Linked DNA regions of Sinorhizobium fredii NGR234. The protein of the gene in region 1 interacts with the protein of each later gene in a pairwise test. Links are inferred from orthologs where the notes say so. Each region holds a gene or a part of one and is shown on either strand. Other genes may lie near its edges.

Region 1 (9,919 bases):
TCTTCTCCGCTTCCCGGACCTTTACACGCGCATGCATGCGGCCTCCAAAGCGGGTACCGTCGGCTCCGGCCTGCTGCTGGTCGCCGCCGGGCTGCATTCGCTCGATCCCGCCATCTTCGTCCGCGCACTTGCCGGCTTCGTTTTCCTGATGCTGACGGCGCCGATTTCGGCCCATCTGCTGGCGAAGGCTGCACATCAGGCGGGTTACAGGATGACGAAGCTGTCGGTTATAGATCAGCTGCCAAAAAAGGAAGAGCCGAGACGGCATTGATTGGCGGCATTTCTGATTCTGTATTTCGGGACAATTCCGCCACAGCGGAGAATTTTAGTGAACTGAAATAGATATGCTGCTCTCTGACAAAAATTATGTTTTGACATTTTGCAGATCAGTGTTAAGCCAGTAACCGCAAAGTGTCGTCGTAATCAATACTTTGAACCGGAATTCCAGCTTGAGTTGTGATTCTTCTCCGTTGCTTTGAGGTGCCGAAGGGTGCGGTATCTTGGTGACGGGTTTCGCTGTCGCGAATCGAGCCTTGATGTTGCAGCGGAGTAATGCTCCCGTTGCATGGCGATCGCTCAGGTTCAAGGCGGAAAGCGCTGTTCGGCGGCATTTTGGCATATCCTCCCCCTGAAACCCTGTTTCAGGCTTTTGTTGCTGGATTCCGATAGGAGAAAAAAATGAGTGAGAATACGCTCGGTGCGAGCAACGAACTCCTGGTTGAGCTGACGGCGGAAATCGTTGCCGCCTACGTGAGCAACCACGTGGTTCCGGTTGCCGAGCTGCCGACGCTGATTGCCGACGTTCATTCGGCGCTCAACAATACAACGGCTCCCGCGCCGGTAGTCGTGCCGGTCGAAAAGCCGAAGCCGGCGGTTTCCGTTCGCAAGTCGGTGCAGGACGACCAGATCACTTGCCTCGAATGCGGCGGTACGTTCAAATCGCTGAAGCGCCATTTGATGACCCACCACAATCTCTCGCCTGAAGAGTATCGCGAGAAGTGGGATCTGCCTGCGGACTATCCGATGGTGGCGCCGGCCTACGCGGAAGCCCGCTCGCGCCTCGCCAAGGAAATGGGGCTTGGGCAGCGTCGCAAGCGTCGCGGCAAGTAAGGGGACCTGCCCGGCAGCCGGCCGGGCGAATTTCGGGCACGGTGAACCCACGCCCGAATGGCGGCACAGTATTGTTGTCAAGGTGGAAGCCGGGCTGTTTCAGTCCGGCTTTTTTGCGCCGCGATCGATCGACAGCCGGGTTGTCGCTTCTACAGCGCCTATCAGTCATGCGACGAGGTCACGCCGGCAGACGTGTCTCGGCCTCGCCCTTGATTCTCCGGATCATCGAACGCAGGCCATTGGCGCGTTGCGACGAGAGATGCTCGATGAGGCCGATCCTGCCGAAGATGTCGAGAGCATCGATCCTGGCGATCTCGGACGCGCTCTTGCCCGAAAAGATCGCGAGCGCGATCGCCACCAGGCCACGGACGATATGCGCGTCCGATTCACCTTCGAAGGTCAGCACCGGATCATCCGGGTCGCCCGAGGCGCGGGTCACCAGCCAAACCTGGCTGGCGCAGCCCTGAACCTTGTTCTCGCTGGTCCTCGAGGCTTCCGGCATCTCCGGCAGGCTCTTGCCCAGTTCGATGACGTAGCGGTAGCGGTCCTCCCACTCGTCGAGAAAGGCGAAGTCGTCGATGATCTGGTCTAGTGAAACCATGGCTGATCCGAATATGGCGCCTCCTGCGGTCGACTGTCGCTCGCCGGCGCCTGCTTCCGTCCCGCGCCGCCGAGGCCCGGGATTGCGTGTGTACATTCATATAGGCGATGCGGGCCGCAAAGAGAACAGCCCTGTGGCGTCCGAGCAGATTTCAAGTCGCTTAGGCGCGACACGAAAAGACCGCCGCGAGGGACGAGCGTCCTTGCGGCGGCACAGTTGGCAGTAGAGGCTTTCCTGGCAAATCTGTCTTACTTGGTCGGGGCAGCCTTGGGGGCGAGGCGTTTTTCCGGAACGGGCGTACGCTTGAATACCGGCATGGCCTCATTGGCAGGCTCTGCGGTCGAGGAGACTTCGGCGGGCCCCACGGTGCCGGTCATCACCTTGGCGTCGGGCGTCCCGGTTTCGGCGAATTGGCTGTCCAGAAACTCATAGGCGATACGCGCACCCTCACGGGCACGGTGGCCGAGAGCGACGAAGGTCTCGGCACCTTTCTCGCAGACGTCCGGCTTCTGGATGCAGATCGCGCTGACATACTGGAAGGCCTCGTTGGCGGCCGAGAAGGTATCGCCGATCTCCACCTTCGGCCCGTTCTCAAGCTTGGCGTTGCTCGAGGGGTCGAGGAAGGGCAGCAATACGAGCACCAGCGAAAACCAGAACGTCGCCTTTACGAGAAACCACATGTCCTGCCCATCCTCTGTCTGGCCGCCGCCCCCGGTCTCTCAGCCGGATTTGATGTCCTCGGCGTGCCTACGCTTTTGCTGTCCCGTGCCCGCTGGCAATGCCGCCGCGCTCTGGGCCCGTCCTGTGAGCGACGGTAGAACGGGAATCACAAGACGGGTTTTCCAGAAATGGCGGGATTCGCTTCAAATTTTATCGAACTGGACGATTCTGGCATGCCCGGCGGGTGCTTGTCCGGCATTTTAGCGATCGCCGTTAAGGTTCATGGCAAGCCATGCGCCGCCAGGCCCGCGCGGCTCGATACCGCGGCCGGCCGGTTCTGCCCAAATTGTTAACGGGAAGCAGAAAATCCACCAAAATCCGCCGCTTACGCCCCGTTAACCACAAGAGACGATGCTCGCCCGAACTGCCTCGAAATGGGAATTTTCGGCCATTTCGCCAGCCCGCGCAGAGGCCGCGCTTATTCTTTCATTAAGTCGGGAATGCGAGATTCGGACCATCACGAGGGCAGTCCGGACTATCGTTTGCGAAACACGCAAGGACCGTGGGTCAGCCTCGCAAAAACAATAAAGGTGGCAGGGCAAGGCGTGAGTGTATTGCGTAACATGGCTGGCATATGGGCATCCCGCGTGGATGAAGCCGCCGCAGCGTGGTTGCCGCGCCGTCCGGATGACCCTGCTGCGGAACGCTATGATTTCACACGGCTGCGCACGCTGGCCGCCGTCTCCCTGACGGCGCTGCCGATCGTGCCGCTTGCCCTGTCGGCGGTCTTGCCGGTGTCCGTGGCACTGCCGGCGGGAACGGCGCTCTGGGCGTCGGCCTCTTTGCTGGCGGCGGCCGCCAGCCTTGCCGCGTCCCGCATCGGGCCGGCGCCCGCCAAGACGGAGCCGTTGAGCGAAAGCGATCTGCCGGATCTTTCTGCGGCCTATGATCTTTTCGCCGGCCTTGTCACGGTTCATGATCCGCGTGGGCAGGTGCTGTCCGTTCACGGTCGCGATGCCGTCGATCACCTGCAGTCGATGCGCGACCCTCGCGGACGCGGCTTTGTCGAACAGATCTACGTATCCGACCGCATCAGCTTCCTGAAGGCGATCGATGCGTTGCGCCAGGGAGCCGCGTGCTCGGCGGTCGACATTCGCCTCGAGCGCCCGTCGGCCTCTAGCGCGCAATTCGTGCACATGCGCTGCGAGATGACGCCGCTTCGCGATGCCGAGGGGCGTCTGATGGCGATCGTCGCCCAATCCCGCGACGTCTCGGCCGAGGCCCGTCTGCGCGCGGAAGCCGCCGCCAAGGCGGCGCATGCGGAATCGGCCAACGATGCCAAGACGCGGTTCCTGGCCGCCGTCAGTCATGAGTTGCGCACGCCGCTCAATGCCATTCTCGGCTTTTCGGATGTTCTTACCGGAGAATATTTCGGCAAGCTGGAGAATGACCGGCAGCGCGAATATGTTTCCTTGATTCACCGTTCGGGCACGCACTTGCTCTCCGTCGTCAATACGATGCTCGATGTGAGCAAGATCGAAGCCGGCCGCTACGAACTGGTGCCGGAACCATTCCGGGTCGCTGACGCGATCGCCGCCTGCGAGGCGATGCTGTCGCATCAGGCGCGCGAAAAGGGTGTGAGGCTCACCAGCCGCGTGACGCGGTCGGTGGGTGAAATCAACGCCGATCAGCGCGCCGTCCAACAGATCCTCATCAATCTCGTCGGCAATGCCGTGAAGTTCACGGACAAGGGTGGCCTTGTCACCGTCGATGCGGAAGTCGATGGCGCGATGTTGAATTTGACCGTCAGCGATACCGGCATCGGTATTGCCGAGGATAAGCTGGAAAAGCTTGGCCAACCTTTCGTCCAGATTCAAAATGACTATACGCGCCGCTATGAAGGCACCGGTCTCGGCCTGTCGCTGGTCAAGGGGCTCGTCGAATTGCATGGCGGCGGGATTTCTATCCGCAGTTCGGAAGGCGAAGGGACGGTAGTGGTGGTCAGCATACCGCGGGACGGTGCCGGGATCTGCGAGCCGAGCCCGGTGAGCACGCGCGCGGCGGTGGAGTTTCCGCCGCGATTGAAAGGGCGCGACGAAAGGGCCGGCGATTTGCGACCGCAGACAGAGGCCTTCGAAGGAACAGTCAAGGAAAGGCGACATGACGCCGCGCAAGCGAAAACAGCCTGAGCGGAAACGGGGCGGGCGACCGCGGCAGGGCATCGCATTGCGCGGATTGGCGCTCGCGGGCCAGGGCCTCGGGCGTTGCGCCGTGCTTGCCGGCCGGCTGATCGCGCACCATCCTGTCGGTGCCAGCGGGTTGACGGCCTTCGCCGTCGTGTTCAGCTTCGTGGCAGCAAACGCCATGTGGTATCAGCATGGCAATCATCCTTCGCCGCTTTTGCGAACCCGAGTTCCGCTGGTGGGCCCCGAGGTTGCCGAGCGCTTGGCCGCCGCCAATGGCGAGGCCGTCGAGCCGCGGAAAGTGACGACCTTCGTGATCGAGCGCGAAGGCGAGGCCAGGTCGGAACAGGTCAAGGAAGCACCCGCCGCGCAAGGGGAGTCGTCCGAGAACCTGCCGCCGCGTCCGACGGAGACCGTATCGGAGGGGGGCGCTGCCCTGCCATCGGTCCTTGTCGCCGACGTTCAGAAGGAACTTGCCCGGCTCGGCCTTTACGGCGGCACGCCGGACGGCCGCAGCGGACCGAAGACCGCATCCGCCATTCTTCTCTTCGAGAAGCAAGCCGGTCGCAGGGAGACCGGGGTCGCCAGTCGCGATCTGCTTCAAGTGCTCCGAGCAACAGAGGGCTCCAAGACAGCCGTTGCGGCGCCGGTCAATCGCCCCTATTCCGACCCGAAATCGGCGACCGCCGAAGTCGATCCGGTCGCCGCCGCGATCCGCACGGCGGAAGCGGACGCAACGTTCATTCCGCGCGCCGAGATCCCGATCTCGAGCGAACTGGTGATGAATATCCAGAAGGGGCTCAGCAACCTCGCTTACGCCGATATCGTCGTCGACGGCGTTGCCGGGGATCAGACACGAGCGGCGATCCGCCACTTCGAGAAGCATTATCGGCTGCCGCAGACCGGCGAACCGAACGGCAAGGTTCTCGAGAAGCTGAAGGAAATCGGCGCGCTCTAGATCACGATGATTTTAGGTCAGACCGACCTAAAATCATGAACGTGATCGATTCTGATAGGTTAGAGCGGGATACGGGCGGAAAACCGCACACACTTTTCCTCATCCCGCTCTAAGCCAAGACCGAGCCGCGCGAAAAGCAGCGACCGCCCCCGCGCGGTCATTTGCATATCGACCAGTGCGCGTGTATCTGCCTCAAATGCGCGTGAAAACCCATATCTTCGTCGCCTCGCTCCTGCGCCGCGTTTTTGCCAGCGGGGGTTACGCGGCAGTGCTACGCAAGGGGGCGGAAGAGGCCGGAGCGCTCTTCATTCGCCACCGCACCCGCCTCGGAACCGAGACGCTTTACGCGCCGGCGCCGCAGAGCTTCTTTGAGGAGGACGGGGACAGTATCCGCAAGTTCGAAGTCCGGCTGCGGGACGCGGAGGCAGAAAATATCGATGGCGCTCTGTCGTCGGAAATCCGCTTCGACCCGGATTGCTGGATTGTCGAGATCGAACTCGACGATTGCAGCGATCTATTGGAGATCGTTACGGACACTACTGCATGATTCCTTTAGAGCATTTTGCAGTCAGGTGGAATCACCTGACGTCGCGCAAATGCGGCAAAAACAAAGGTTTAGAGCGGCGGCGCGAACGTATGTGAGCGCATCCCGCTCTAGTCGGAATCGGTGTTACAGCGACCTTAGCGCGTCCCATTTTGACGCGTAGCGCTCGTGCGCCAGCCGTCGAGTGCAAGTCCTGGAGCTCCTTGGGCGGACGGACTGTCAGTTTCGCCCGAATTTCCGCTTGGGTTGCGTCGCGCTTGCAGGGGGCGCCGCGATGGTACGACTCTCCTGCCGACGTGCATCGGATGCTCGATTCTCTGCGAGGTGGGTTTCGTGCCGGACCGGCCTAGCAGTTCCTTGGGCATCGGCGCGCAGCCAGGATTCGACACGTTCGACGCTTGCCCTGGGTTCGATGCTCCTGACCAGCGCCTCGGCACGATTGCCCGAGCCGAGCCGGTCGGACAGATCCGGGTAGAGTGCCACAAGCAATGGGACAAGATCCCGCTCGGGAAAGTCGAGCGCCAATAGTGTAACGGCGAGCTGTTGGCCGGAAACATCCAGCAGGATTCTTTCGGCAAGTGCGGAGCTTGCTCCGAGCGCGTCGGCAAGAGCCGTCGTGAAGAGCACTGCTTCGCCATTGCGGGCGAACCGCACCAGCAGCGCCTGATGCAACTCGTCGATCGGCTGGAGGCTTGGCCCGTCCTGGAGCGGCTTGGAGCCGGCGCGCGCCAGCGCCCTGATGTCGTCGCGCAGCTTGTTTTCGCGGACCACACGTTCGGAGTGGTCGTCGGTAGCGGCCGTTGGAGGCGGCGCGTCCGTGCCGGGTTGAGGCACATCGCGGCGCGGCCCCGCAGCGTTGAACTGATGGTGTTCGACAAGCGCGTCGACGACCGACGGCGAAAGATCCTCCCGGTGCGCGATCGCGTTGGCGTGGGCGGCGCCCTGCTGGCGGAGGATCGACAGCAGCGTCCGGTCCGGGATCGCTTTCGAGCGGGTCAGAAAGATGGCGGCGATCGAGATCGGCATGCTGCCGATCAGCAAAGCAGCCGATTCGGGCACATGGTCGCATTGCGACAGGGCGGCCGCCGCCTGCCGACGCGCCTCGTTGCTGGAGCCGAGGAAAAGCGGTTCGAAAAGCTCGGCGAACTGCTTCAGGTCGGACTTGCGCGGGATACGAAGGCTCTCGAAGCCGGTGACGGTCGCCATCAGCACGACGTCCTTCAGCCGGCCCGTCTGCGGCCTTTCCAACTCACGAAACCGGTTCGTCACGACAAATCCCAGATGCAAAAGCATGATGCCATTGCCGATGGCTCGGAACGGCACACGTCTCAAAAAATAGATCGAAATCGTTAGCGTAGCATTAACTATGGACCTTGAGGCTTTATTCAGGCTTGCGGCATCCGCGTGACGGATGATCGCCAGCGGCCGCGATCAGGCCAACGCGGCGGGATCAGCCTTAAAAACTCCACATGCCGCCCTATTCCTTCCTTTCGACGGTGAAGGGCGATTTGGCCCGCCGAAGCAGAGGGTCAAAGGCCTTCCTATGGGAGAAGTATCTGTGAGGAATGCATTCTTGCGGGCGGCGGCTGTTTGTGCGCTCTCGCTCATGCCGTTCGCTGCCGAGGCCGCGGAGGGCTTTGCCACCGCCAATGTCAACATGCGCTCGGGCCCGAGCACCCGCTACCCAGCCGTCACCATTATCCCGGCAGGAGAATCGGTCGAAATCCACGGATGCCTGGCCGACCGGCCCTGGTGCGATGTTTCCTTCTACGACGGCCGCGGCTGGGTGGCCGGGCAATACGTGCAGGCCCTCTATCGCAGCAACCGGGTGTATGTGGAACCGGAATACTACCGGCCGCTTGGAATTCCGACGGTCGTCTTCGAGTTCGATCGCTATTGGGACCGCAACTATCGCGGACGCGATTTCTATCGTGACCGCGATCGCTGGCGCCGCGGGCCCGATTGGGCCGAGGAACGCGACCGGCAGTGGCAGCGCGAAGAGGAGCGCCGGGATTGGCGCCGCCGCCAGGCGACGGACGATGGTGAATGGGAGCGCGAGCGGGATCGCCGTCAATGGGAACGCCAACAGGCGAGAGACAGTGAGCGGACGAGAGAACGGCAAGAGGCAAGAGAACGCCAGCAATGGCAGCGCGAGCGTGAACGCGAGCGTCGGGAGTGGCGGGACCGCCGCGACGACGGACGACGGGAAGACGGTTCCGCCGAGAACTATCAAGGGGCTCGCAAGGAAGAGCGGGCGCGCCAACTCCGTGAGCTGCGACGGGATGGGGAAGTCAGAACGGTTCCGAAGTGCGTTTTCAACGATTTCGCCTGTGAAAACGACTGACGGACGACGCTTTCTGCAGGAGCGGTCCGGAGCGTCGCAGGCGTGATGGCGGCTGATCCGACTTTGTTGCCGGATGGCGGGCGGCGGTTTTGCCGCCCGTCTTTTCTTGTCCGCCCACGGCGCCGCGCGCCTTTACCAGGCGCGCAAAGGTCGCTGTAGCACTTTGAATCGAGATCGATCTAACGGAGACATGCAGTGGACCGAGCTTCGCGGGAACCAATCCTTTTTCGACGCGTTGATTTCGCGCGAAAGGTAAGGAGCGGAGACATGGCGGAAAAGAAGCTGGCGGCGGTGGGTGCCGATATGGATACGGAAAAGACCTCGGCAGACACCCAGATGGAATTGCAGGCCCAGGTCGCGGAGTTGAGGGCAGAGATCGTGCGGCTGACGGAGACGGTTTCGGCTATCGGCAGTGGCGCCAAGGCGGTCGTACAGGGGGAGGCGGAACTGATGACGGAACGGCTTCGGGAGCGTGTTCGCGATGACCCGATTTCGACGCTCTTGACCGTCGCGGGCGTTGCGTTCCTGTTCGGCCTGTTTGCGAGACGCTGACGGCTCCATCGGCGCACATTCAAAATACCACCAGAAATGGCAATTGCGCTTGGTTAAGGCCTCGTGGTCTGGATTAAGATATGGTTAACCGGGCTATGGCTCAATCGAAGCGGGCGGGCTATTATTGGTTCGCATCTGATGTGCATCGAAACTGGAGATCCGGGGAACCGGAAGAAGGAGTAGTTGAGAACGGCGCGTCTGTCCGGGATTTCCGGAAATGCGCCAGCCCGCAATCGGGCAGGGTGAAATCTGTGTTCATCCGTCTCATGCAAGTATGGAGACGAGCATGGCAGACGTAATCAGATTGCAGGACCGCAAGGTGAAGATGCCGCGGCGGCGTCCCGTTGCCGCGGGAAGCGCGAAAGTGTTGTTCTTTACAGGCATCCGTTACGAGCGTCTCGACGGGCGTGGCCCGCAGCCGAACGCTCCGACAGGACGGCAGGTCAAGAAGCAGTAGCGGAATCGGCGTAAACCGGCTCGCAAACCCGCGGGGTTTGCCGACGCTCGGCGCTGCACGGCTCATTGTCTCTTCAAATCCCCCACATTCCCATCATTGGCGCCGGAACGGCGCGCAACTCGATTCCGTCAGGAAGTCGCGGACCTGCTCCTCGAAACTGTCGAGAGGCGCCAGGGCGCGCAGGACGGCATAGCCCTCTTCATCCTTCATCTCGATCATGATCGCTTGTGCGAGCGCCTCCGGTGGCGACTTGCGGAGCTCCACCAATTGGATCGGTGTGGCAACGACCAGATCGAGATCGCCGTTGACGGCGGTCTGGTCGTTCATGCTGAAGACTTCGTTCGACCCGCTGTCGAAGATCGAGAGCGACCAGAAAGGCACGTCACCACGGGCGATGAAACGTGCCGGCCCTTCCGCGACCGAGAAGCTGCAGACGGCGGTGCGCAGGAAGGGGTCGCTATTGTCCAGTCCGGTCGGACCCGGCTCGGCCGCGAGCGGAAAGAAACTGTC
Region 2 (9,941 bases), on another replicon or contig:
GTTGTTGCCTTCCGGCAGGTCAACCGGAACGCTGATGTCGGCGGCCCGCGCCACCGGACTGCCGGTCTGGGTCAGCGCTATGGTCGGCACCTTGGCATCGCGGGCGAGCGTGAAGGCGCGCACAAGTTCGGCATTGCGTCCCGAAAAGGACGAGCCGATGATCGCGTCGCTCTGCCTGGCCGCGGCCGCCAGCATCAATTGCATGCTGTGGTCGGAGCTCGCGGTGATGCGCAGGCCGAGACGGAAGAGCCGGTTCTGCAATTCGCCGGCGATCATCGAGGAATTGCCGCCCGAACCGAAGGCGTAGATCATTTCCGCTCCGGCCAGCCGGTCGGCGGCCTGCTCGATCGCTGCTAGATCGAGCGAACGATGCAGCAGGAACAGCGCGTTCTGCGCCTTGGTGATGATGTCCTGCGCGACGTCGCCGGGCTCCTGGCTTTTCGGCTCCGGCTTCAGGTAGCGCATGCCGACGTAAGCCGTGCGGGCCAGTTGCACCTTGAAATCGGAAAAGCTGTCGCAACCCAGCCGCCGGCAGAAGCGCGTCACCGTCGGCGGCGAGACATCGGCCTTGCCGGCAAGCTCGATGATCGATGCGTTGACGGCGAACTCGAAGTCGTTGAGCAGAATGTCGGCGATGCGGTTCTCCGACTGCGACAGCCGCTCCTTCTCGTGCTGCAAGGTTGCGAAAATATCCATTCGGACCGCCCCTCCTTAAACCTCATCGAGACGCGGGATGCGGGCGAAATACCGCACGCACTTTTCCTCATCCCGCGACATGTCGGGCGTCCTTGGGCTTGTAGGCGACGCAGTCGATCTCCACCTTGCAATCGACCATCATCGAAGACTGCACGCAGGCACGTGCCGGCGGATGCGCTCCGAAATATTCCTGATAGATCTTGTTGAAGCTCCAGAAATCGCGCGGGTCGTCCAGCCAGACGCCGACTCTCACCACGTGTTCGATACCGTAGTCGGCCTCTTTCAAAATGGCCAGCAGATTGCCGATCGCCTTGTGAGTCTGCGCAACGATATTGCCGTCGACGACCTCGCCATTTTCCATGGCCACCTGCCCGGAGACATGGAGCCAGCCGTCCGCCTCCACGGCGCGCGCGAATGGCAGCGATTTTCCACCTGCCCCAACCTGTTCGGCGCCATAGCGTTTGACGGACATCGGAACCTTTCGTGCAAATTATTTTCGTGTTGCGTTGACAAGTCACCACAGAAAGCCGAATTTGGCCAGAGAAAAACGTCATTCATGAAAAGAATTTCAATCCGGGACGAAAGACATGCGGGATCCTTTCCAGAATCCGTTTCCCACCAGCGACGCCGCCCGACATGCGATCTGGGAGATGCTGGTGACTCGGGACATCGACGCCTTCCTGGCGGCCGATTGGTCGCTTGTGGCCGCGGATTTTGTCGAGGATGGCTTTATCGGCATCGATGGAAAGCGGGAGGCAAGTCCTGATCGTTGGCGGTTGACCTTCCCCTCTCTCGCGGCCTATCGCGACGAGTGGCTGCGCCAGGCGCGCGATTTTGCCGAGCAGGCCTTCGCGGAGGACGCACGCACCGCCATTTTCACCACCACGACACTCGAGGACATCGAGATCAATGGCGACCGGGCGCTGGCCCGCAAGAAGTTCGATGGCGGCATCAAGAAGGCCGATGGAAGCTTCGATGTCTTGAAGTGGCAGACGGTCTATTATTGCCGCCTGCATGAAGACCGGTGGAAGATCTGCGGCTTCACCGGCTATCTGCCGAACCCGATGGGTTCGAACTGAGGGCAAGGAAGGCAACGGCATTGCGGATATTCACGGCAGCCCTGGCGACCGAAACGAACACTTTCTCCCCGATCTGCATTGACAGGCGCGCCTTCGAAGCGTCGCTCTATGCGCCTCCCGGAAAACACCCGGACACGCCGACGCTCTGCACCGCGCCGATCACCGTGGGTCGACGCGTCGCGGCGGAGAAGGGCTGGCAGCTGATCGAGGGAACCGCTGCCTGGGCGGACCCGGCCGGTCTCGTCAATCGGCAGACCTATGAGGCGCTGCGTGACGAGATCCTCGGACAATTGCGCGCGGCCCTCCCCGTCGACGCCGTGGTGCTCGGGCTGCATGGAGCGATGGTCGCCGACGGCTACGAGGACACCGAAGGCGATCTCCTGACCCGCGTGCGCGACATCGTCGGACCGAAGGTGCTCGTCTGCGTCGAGCTCGACCCACATAGCCATCTCACTGAAAAGCGTGTCGCTGCGGCCGATTTCTTCGTCTTCTTCAAGGAATTTCCGCATACGGATTTCGTTGATCGGGCCGAAGACCTCTGGCGCATCGCCGTCGATACGCTCGAAGGGCGCGTCCGCCCGGTCATGTCGGTGTTCGACTGCCGGATGATCGACGTCTTCCCGACATCGCGCGAGCCGATGCGCAGCTTCGTCGACAAGCTGATGCGGATCGAGCGGGAGGATCCGGACGTCCTGTCGCTGTCGGTCGTGCATGGCTTCATGGCCGGCGACGTCCCGGAAATGGGCACCAAGATGGTGGTGGTGACCGACGGCCGCCCGGAGAAGGGCCAGGCGATCGCGCGCGAACTCGGCCTCGAACTCTTTGCCAAGCGCGGCACCTTCCGCATGCCGGAGGTCGACGAACGACAAGCGGTCGCCGCCGCGATCGCCGCGCCCGCCGGCCCGGTGGTGATTGCAGACATGTGGGACAATCCCGGCGGCGGCACGGCCGGCGACGCGACGGTGGTACTCGGGGAACTGCTGGCGAAGGGCGTCACCGATGCGGCGATCGGCACGATCTGGGATCCCATGGCCGTGCAGATCTGCATGGCAGCCGGCGAAGGCGCGGAAATTCCCCTGCGCTTCGGCGCGAAGTCTGCGCCCGGCACCGGCAATCCTATCGATGGCGTCATCCGGGTCGTCGGGCTGGTGCGCAATGCCGAAATGCGCTTCGGCGAGAGCTTCGCGCCCTTCGGCGATGCCGCGCATATCCAGCATCGCGGCATCGACATCATTCTCAATTCGACACGGGCGCAAGCCTTCGATCCCAGCCTTTTCTCGGTCATGGGTATCGACCCGACCGCCAAGAAGATCCTGGTGATCAAGTCCACCAACCATTTCTACGCGTCGTTCTCGAAGATCGCCTCGCAGATCCTCTATTGTTCGGCCGGAACGCCCTACCCCAACGATCCGGCGAAAACGCCCTATCGGCGCGCGCGACGCGACATCTGGCCGATCGCCAGTGATCCTCACCGGCGCGAACTCCTCGAAGCGATACGCGATACCGCAGCCGGCAAGGACACGTCCGGCCCCGGTGCAGCCCGCAGCCAGGATTTCCTCTATCGGGACGACGGCCTGCCGAAATGATGGCGGTCGATAGGTGGCTCACCAATCGATGGCTTTCAGCAGACGCGCAAATGCGGCGATGCCGCCTCTTCCTTCAGCCATGAGGCGAAGGTCTCGGCGCCGGCGCTGAGACGGCGGTCTTGCGGCATGACGAGCCAGTAGGCGATCTTTTCGGACCGGACGGTCTGCGGGAAAGGCTGGATCAGCCTTCCGGCGGCGAGATGATCGCGAACCATGTGCATGCGTCCGATCGCCACGCCCTGTCCGTTCAAGGCCGCCTGGAGCACGATGTTGTAGTCGGTGAGTTGCAACACGCGCGCCCGGCGGATATCGATCCCGACCTCGCCGAGCCACAATTCCCACCCCACCGGATTCCAGGACTCGAGCAGGGTCTGAAGAAGCAGATCCCCCGGCTCGCCGAAGCGCGAGCCGTCACCATAAAGTGTCAGGCTCACGACCGGGCTCAACTCCTCATTCATCAACCACTCCGCCCTGATCCCCTCCGATTGGCCGCTGCCGAAGCGGATCGCTAGATCGACACCGTCCGCTGCGAAGTCTGCGAGGCGCAGTGTCGGATCGAGCTCGACCTCTATCTCCGGATGCTTCAGCATGAAGCCGGCAAGGCGCGAAACCAGCCAGTTCGCGGCGAAGGAGGGCAAGACGCTGACGCGCACCCTTTGCCGGGCCACCTGTCGGCGCATCTCGGACGTCGCATCGGCGATGATCCCGAAAGCCTCGACGGTCTTGTCCAGGTAGGCCGACCCCGCCGGCGTCAACTCGATACTCTTGGCCTTGCGCACGAAAAGCCGGACGCCCAGCGTTTCCTCGAGCTGCTTGATGTGGTGGCTCACCGCGCTCTGGGTAATGAGCAGCTCCTCCCCGGCACGGCGGAAGCTCAGCAGGCGGCCCACCGCCTCGAACGCCCGCAAGGCTTGCAGCGGGGGCATGGTGGTGGAGGCGCGCATGAGTTCCCTGGTTCTTAGGATAGAGACATTAGCCTGATCGATTGCACCATAATGCAGTTTGAATTGGAAGCAATCGGAGGGCCGTTGCATTCTCGCCGGCATTCCAAGGGGAGACCGCCATGTTAGAAACCATCGCAGCCAGACTTTCCGCTCTCGGACATGCTCTGCCAGTCCCTTCAAGGCCAGCGGCGAACTACGTTTCCACGGTTCGAACCGGCAACCTTCTTGCCGTCTCGGGCCAGATCAGCGCCCGGCGCGACGACATCTTCACCGGGTCGGTAGGTGCCGGGGTTACTATCGAAGAGGGCCGCATCGCCGCCGAATGCGCTGCGATCAATGTCCTGTCACAAATTGCCGCTGCGACCGACGGTTCTTTGGCGGCCGTCCGGCGGGTCGTTCGGCTCGGCGTCTTCATCGCCTCGTCGCCCGACTTCGCGGAGCAATCGCTGGTCGCCAACGGGGCTTCGGATCTTTTCGTCAACGTGTTCGGCGAGGCGGGGCGGCACGCGCGCGCCGCCGTGGGTGTGGCCGCGCTGCCGGCCGGTGCCACCGTCGAGGTCGACGCACTGGTCGAGCTGGAGCCAGCCGCATGAGCGATGTATTCGACCTCGAAAGGCTGCGAGCCGATACGCCCGGCTGTGCGGCCGGCATGCATTTCAATCACTCCGGCGCCTCGCTGCCGTCGCAATCGACGCTGACGGCGATGTGGGACTATCTGAGAAAGGAAGCCAACGACGGCCCGATGGAGGCGGCGAATAGTGCCACGTCTCTTCTGGAGGACGTGCGCGCCGACACGGCGGCACTGATCGGCGCCAAGCCGAGCGAAATTGCGTTCCTTGGCAGCGGGTCGACCGCCTGGGGCGCCGCCTTCTCGGCCTTGCCGCCGCTTGTTGCAGGCGACCGCATCCTCGTCGGCCGCCAGGAATGGGGCGGCAATCTCGCCACCATGCAAGACGCCGCGGCGCGGGCCGGCGCGCGCATCGAAACCATTCCGGTTCACGAAGACGGCAGCATCGACGCCGAGGCCCTGGCATCGATGATCGATGAGCGCGTCCGTCTCGTGTCGCTCACATGGCTGCCCGCGAATGGCGGCCTGATCAACGATGCGGCAGCGGTGGGACGCGTGATCCGGGCGGCCGGCGTCCCCTATTTCATCGACGCGGGCCAGGCCCTCGGGCAGATCCCGATCGACGTCGCTGCGCTTGGATGCGACGTGTTGAAGGCTGCGGGCCGGAAATTTCTCCGAGGACCGCGTGGCACGGCGATCCTTTATGTCCGGCAGGAATTCCTCCCGCGGTTGACACCGCGCTATCTGGATGTGCTCTCCGGGCCGATGGTCGATGGGGTCGTCAAGATTCGCAACGATGCACGCCGCTTCGAGGCCGGCGAGATTTCGCCCGCACTGATTTTCGGACTGGGCGCTGCCGCGCGCCAGGCAAGGACGCTCGGCATCGCGGCGATCCGCGACAGGATCAAAATTCTCGCGAACGGCCTGCGCGACAATCTGCGCAACTTCCCGAATGTGACGGTGCGGGATCTCGGAATCGAGCTCTCCGGTATCGTCTCATTCACCGTCGAGGGCATTCCGGCAACGCAGGTGCGCGCCGCCCTGGCCGAAAGGCAAATCGCAATCGGCGCGAATGGCGTTCCCTATACGCCGCTCGACATGATCGCGCGAGGGCTCGACCAGATTGCCAGAGCTTCGGTAAGCTATCTCAACACGTTACCGGAAATCGACCGCCTTTCGGAAGCGATCGCGGATATCGCGCGGCGAGCATGAGGCCGCCATCTTTCCTGGCCGCGCTGCCAAACGGATAAGTCAAACAGAAATGTCGGAGCATAAGATGGATTTGGGAATCAAAGGCAAACGGGCGCTTGTTTGCGCAGGTTCGAAGGGGCTGGGACGAGGCGTCGCCGAGAAGCTCGCCGAGGCGGGCGTCATTCTGACGCTCAATGCCCGCGAGCCGAAACAGCTTCGCGAGACGGCGCGCGCCATCAGCAGGGACTATGGCGCCAAGGTGGAGATCGTCGCCGCCGACGTGACGACGGAGGAGGGCCGCAACGCACTCCTGCAGGCCGAGCCGCGGCCCGATATCCTGATCACCAATGCCGGCGGCCCGCCGCCCGGCGACTGGTCGAGCGTGACGGAGGACAATTGGCTGGAGGCGATCCGATCCAATATGCTGGCGCCGATCCTGCTGATGAAGGCTGTCATTCCCGGCATGATCGAGCGGAAATGGGGCCGGATCGTCAACATCACCTCGGCCTCGGTCAAATCGCCGATCCCGGAACTCTGCCTCTCCAACGGCGCCCGCACCGGACTTACCGGATTCGTTGCCGGGACGGCCCGCCAGGTGGCACGCCACGGCGTCATCATCAACAACCTGCTGCCCGGATCGCATCAGACGGAACGCCTCGAAAAGCTGCTGGAAAAGTCCGCCAAAGCACGGGGGATTTCGCTCGAACAGGCGCGCGCCGAGGAATATGCGGAGAACCCGACGGGACGGGTCGGCAGGCCCGATGAGTTTGGCGCCGCCGCCGCATTCCTCTGCAGCCAGTATGCCGGCTACATCGTCGGGCAGAATCTGCTGCTCGACGGCGGGGCGCTCAATTCGACGCTCTGAGCCCCAATTCTTTGGTTCTATCGACGATGCGTCGAACCATGATCAGGTCGTCGACTTCTCGGCCATTGCGGATGCAGCCGCCGGGAATGCGGCCGGCCGCCTCGAACCGTTCTCGGCGATAGAACGCAATCGCGGCCGGATTCTCGGCGCTGACAGAGAGTTCCAGCTGCCGGATGCCTTCGCTCCGCGCAAAATCGGTCACCGCGGCGAGAAGCAGCCGCGCGACACCGCTGCCGCGGAAATCCCTGTTCACATAGACCATGACGATCGTGGCGCGATGCACCATCTTGCTTGCACGCTGGCGCAACAGGCCCATGATGCCCACCGGCTCGCCCGCGTGGAAAGCAACGAAAGCGGGATTGTCGATCAGCCGCCGGCGCCATTCGTCCTCCGGCAGCTTCTCCCAATCTTCGGCACTGCTGGCGAAGGATTCGGGTTCCGTGCGCAGTGCCTCGAGCCTAATGCGCCGAAAGCTTTCGACATCGTCCGGACCGAGCAGTCGTATCGACGTGGTCACGCTCAGGCGGCCGGATCGAACAGGGCAAGATCGATGTCGGTCATCTCGACCCGACGCTCGAAGGCGATGCCGTTTTCGTCGAACAGGTGGCAATCGGCGGCGCGGATGCCGGTCTTGACCTGTTGTTCCGGCCGGATGGCCGCGGTTCCGGGCAGCATGGCGCAATAGTTCTCGCCCTCGCCGCCCAGCGAGGCGTAGGCGACCGTGTGCGCGCCGAGGCGCTCGATGACGGAAGGATTGACGGTGAGCGTCAGGTCGCCCGAGCCGGTCTGGATGTGTTCCGGGCGCACGCCGAGCGTCAACGTACGACCGGCCATGCCGCTGCGCGGCGTAACCGGAACGAGCGCCGTCTGCCCCCTGTAGTCGATTTCGACGCCTGCCTCGCTCACGCCCGTGCAGGTGACCGGCAGGAAGTTCATCTTCGGATTGCCGATAAAGCCGGCCACGAAGATGTTGGCCGGCTTGTGATAGAGCTCCAGCGGCGCGCCGGTCTGGGCGATCTCACCGGCATTCAGCACGACGATCCGGTCCGCCATCGTCATCGCCTCGACCTGGTCGTGCGTGACGTAGATCATCGTTGCCTTCAATTGCCGGTGCAGCTTGGCCAGTTCGATGCGCATGTCGGCGCGCAGCGCCGCGTCGAGGTTGGAAAGTGGCTCGTCGAAGAGGAAGATCTTCGGCTCGCGCACGATCGCCCGGCCGATCGCGACGCGCTGGCGCTGGCCGCCGGAAAGCATGCCCGGTTTCTGCTGCAGCCGCTGGTCGAGGTGCAGGATGCGCGCCGCATGCTCGACCTTCGCCTTGAGTTTCTCCTCCGGCATCTTTTCGACTCTGAGCGGAAAGGCGATGTTCTCGAACACGGTCATATGCGGGTAGAGCGCATAGGACTGGAAGACCATGGCAATGCCGCGCTTGACGGGCGGCAGGTCGTTGACCCGCTTGCCGTCGATGACGATGTCGCCGGCCGTCGTCTCGTCGAGGCCGGCAATCATACGAAGCAGCGTGGACTTGCCGCAGCCGGAGGGACCGACGAACACGACGAATTCGCCGTTCTTGACCTCGAGTTCTATGCTCTTCAGCACCTCGTATGTGCCGTAGAATTTCTGAACCTTGTTGAGATTAAGCTGTCCCAAGTATCTTTCTCCGGCCACCGGCAAGAAGCGGATTTCCGCAAATACTAGAGCGGGATGAGGGAAAGTGTGTGCGGTTTTCCGCCCGCATCCCGCTCTACCGTTAGAATCGATCACGTTCATGATTCTAGGTCGATCCGACCTAGAATCATCGTGATCTAAAAGAAGGGACCGCGATGCGGAAGCGTCGCGGTCGCTTCTCGCTTACTTGTATTGCTCGAGGTCGGCGGCTGCCTTTTTCAAGGCATCGGCCGGCTCGGCCTTGCCGGTGACGACCGACTGGACCATCTCGATCATCGTGTTCTGGAGGCCCTTATAGTCGGTGAAGAGCGGCTCCGGCCCACCGAAGGAGATGCCGTCGATGAACGGCTTCCAATAGGGGTTGGCGGCAACCATATCGTCCACCGCCTTGCCCGGACGCAGCGGCGTCAGGCCTTCCTGGGCCTCGTAGATCGGCTGGTTCTCGGCATTGGTCAGGAATTTGGCGAATTCGATCGCCTTTTCCTCGACGCCGGTGCCGCTGAAGACGGCAAGGCTGTCGGTGATCAACAACGTGCCCGGCCCCTTGGCGCTCGGCCCGAGTGGCAGCGGTGCGACGCCCCAATCGATCTTCGTTTCCTTGAGGCGATTCACCGCGCCGACCGACGCGTGGATCATGCCGAGCTTGCCGTCGAGAAAGATCGCCCGCACTTCGTTCTGCTCATAGGAGGTCGGCCCCTCTTCGGCATAGGGAACGATATCCTTCAGCGCCGTCAGCGCCTCGAGGTTCTCCTTGCTGTCGAAGGTGATGTTGCCGCTGGCGTCGATCACCGAACCATTGTTCGTGTAAACCCAATGCAGGAACTGGTGCATGGTGTTGTCGAAGGTCTTGGCGACAACCCCAAAGCCCGCCGTTCCGGTCTTCTTCTTGATGATCTTGGCGTATTCGAGCTCTTCCGCCCAGGTCTGCGGCGGCTTTTCCGGGTCGAGACCAGCCTCTTTGAAGAGCGCCTTGTTCCAGTAGAGCGACTTGGTGGAGAAGGCGACCGGGACGCCCCATTGCTTGCCGCTGGTCGTCACCGTGTCCATGATGAAGGGGTAGTAGGATTTCTTCTCCTCATCGGTGAAGGGGATCGGCACGATCAGTTCATTGTCGGCAAATTCCTTGAGCGTGCGCGAGCCGACATAGGCGAGCGCCACCGGCGTTCCCGACGCGGCGAGCGTCGTCACCTTGTCCTGGCACTGGCCCCAGCCGACCACTTCCGAGACGATCTTGTAGCCGGCATTCGCCTCTTCCCATTTCTTGATGAAATCGGCATGCGCCGGCTGCATCTTGTCGCCGCAGGCGAGGAAGGTGATTTCCGTGTCGGCGAGCGCCGGCAGTGC

Evidence for each region.
Region 2: the proteins of NGR_RS15115 (region 1) and NGR_RS06265 interact in binary tests that used the Escherichia coli proteins (3 or more experiments, as listed by UniProt). The link is inferred for Sinorhizobium fredii NGR234 from one-to-one orthologs.

What each region holds. Positions count from the first base shown.
Region 1 is NC_012587.1:813,940-823,858, forward strand. What follows is about bases 1-2,902. They hold NGR_RS15115 (SufE family protein), read right to left. Parts: upstream 1,712-2,902; coding sequence 1,289-1,711; downstream 1-1,288. Other genes in these bases: mnhG (monovalent cation/H(+) antiporter subunit G), read left to right, coding at 1-271; mucR (exopolysaccharide biosynthesis transcriptional regulator MucR), read left to right, coding at 679-1,110; NGR_RS15120 (DUF5330 domain-containing protein), read right to left, coding at 1,960-2,391. Also shown: NGR_RS15125 (sensor histidine kinase), read left to right, coding at 2,995-4,560; NGR_RS15130 (peptidoglycan-binding domain-containing protein), read left to right, coding at 4,532-5,512; NGR_RS15135 (DUF1491 family protein), read left to right, coding at 5,709-6,059; NGR_RS15140 (DUF2336 domain-containing protein), read right to left, coding at 6,276-7,349; NGR_RS15145 (SH3 domain-containing protein), read left to right, coding at 7,615-8,400; NGR_RS15150 (hypothetical protein), read left to right, coding at 8,668-8,952; NGR_RS32335 (hypothetical protein), read left to right, coding at 9,239-9,409; NGR_RS15155 (DUF1254 domain-containing protein), read right to left, coding at 9,503-9,919. UniProt on the Escherichia coli protein: Participates in cysteine desulfuration mediated by SufS. Cysteine desulfuration mobilizes sulfur from L-cysteine to yield L-alanine and constitutes an essential step in sulfur metabolism for biosynthesis of a variety of sulfur-containing biomolecules.
Region 2 is NC_012586.1:1,298,177-1,308,117, reverse strand. Bases 4,066-6,989 are described here. They hold NGR_RS06265 (aminotransferase class V-fold PLP-dependent enzyme), read left to right. Parts: upstream 4,066-4,894; coding sequence 4,895-6,085; downstream 6,086-6,989. Other genes in these bases: NGR_RS06255 (GNAT family N-acetyltransferase), read right to left, coding at 6,913-6,989; NGR_RS06260 (SDR family oxidoreductase), read left to right, coding at 6,150-6,929; NGR_RS06270 (RidA family protein), read left to right, coding at 4,425-4,898; gcvA (transcriptional regulator GcvA), read right to left, coding at 4,066-4,305. Also shown: NGR_RS06295 (MurR/RpiR family transcriptional regulator), read right to left, coding at 1-696; NGR_RS06290 (RidA family protein), read right to left, coding at 764-1,168; NGR_RS06285 (hypothetical protein), read left to right, coding at 1,284-1,775; NGR_RS06280 (M81 family metallopeptidase), read left to right, coding at 1,796-3,361; more of gcvA, read right to left, coding at 3,397-4,065; more of NGR_RS06255, read right to left, coding at 6,990-7,446; NGR_RS06250 (ABC transporter ATP-binding protein), read right to left, coding at 7,449-8,579; NGR_RS06245 (ABC transporter substrate-binding protein), read right to left, coding at 8,781-9,941. UniProt on the Escherichia coli protein: Cysteine desulfurases mobilize the sulfur from L-cysteine to yield L-alanine, an essential step in sulfur metabolism for biosynthesis of a variety of sulfur-containing biomolecules.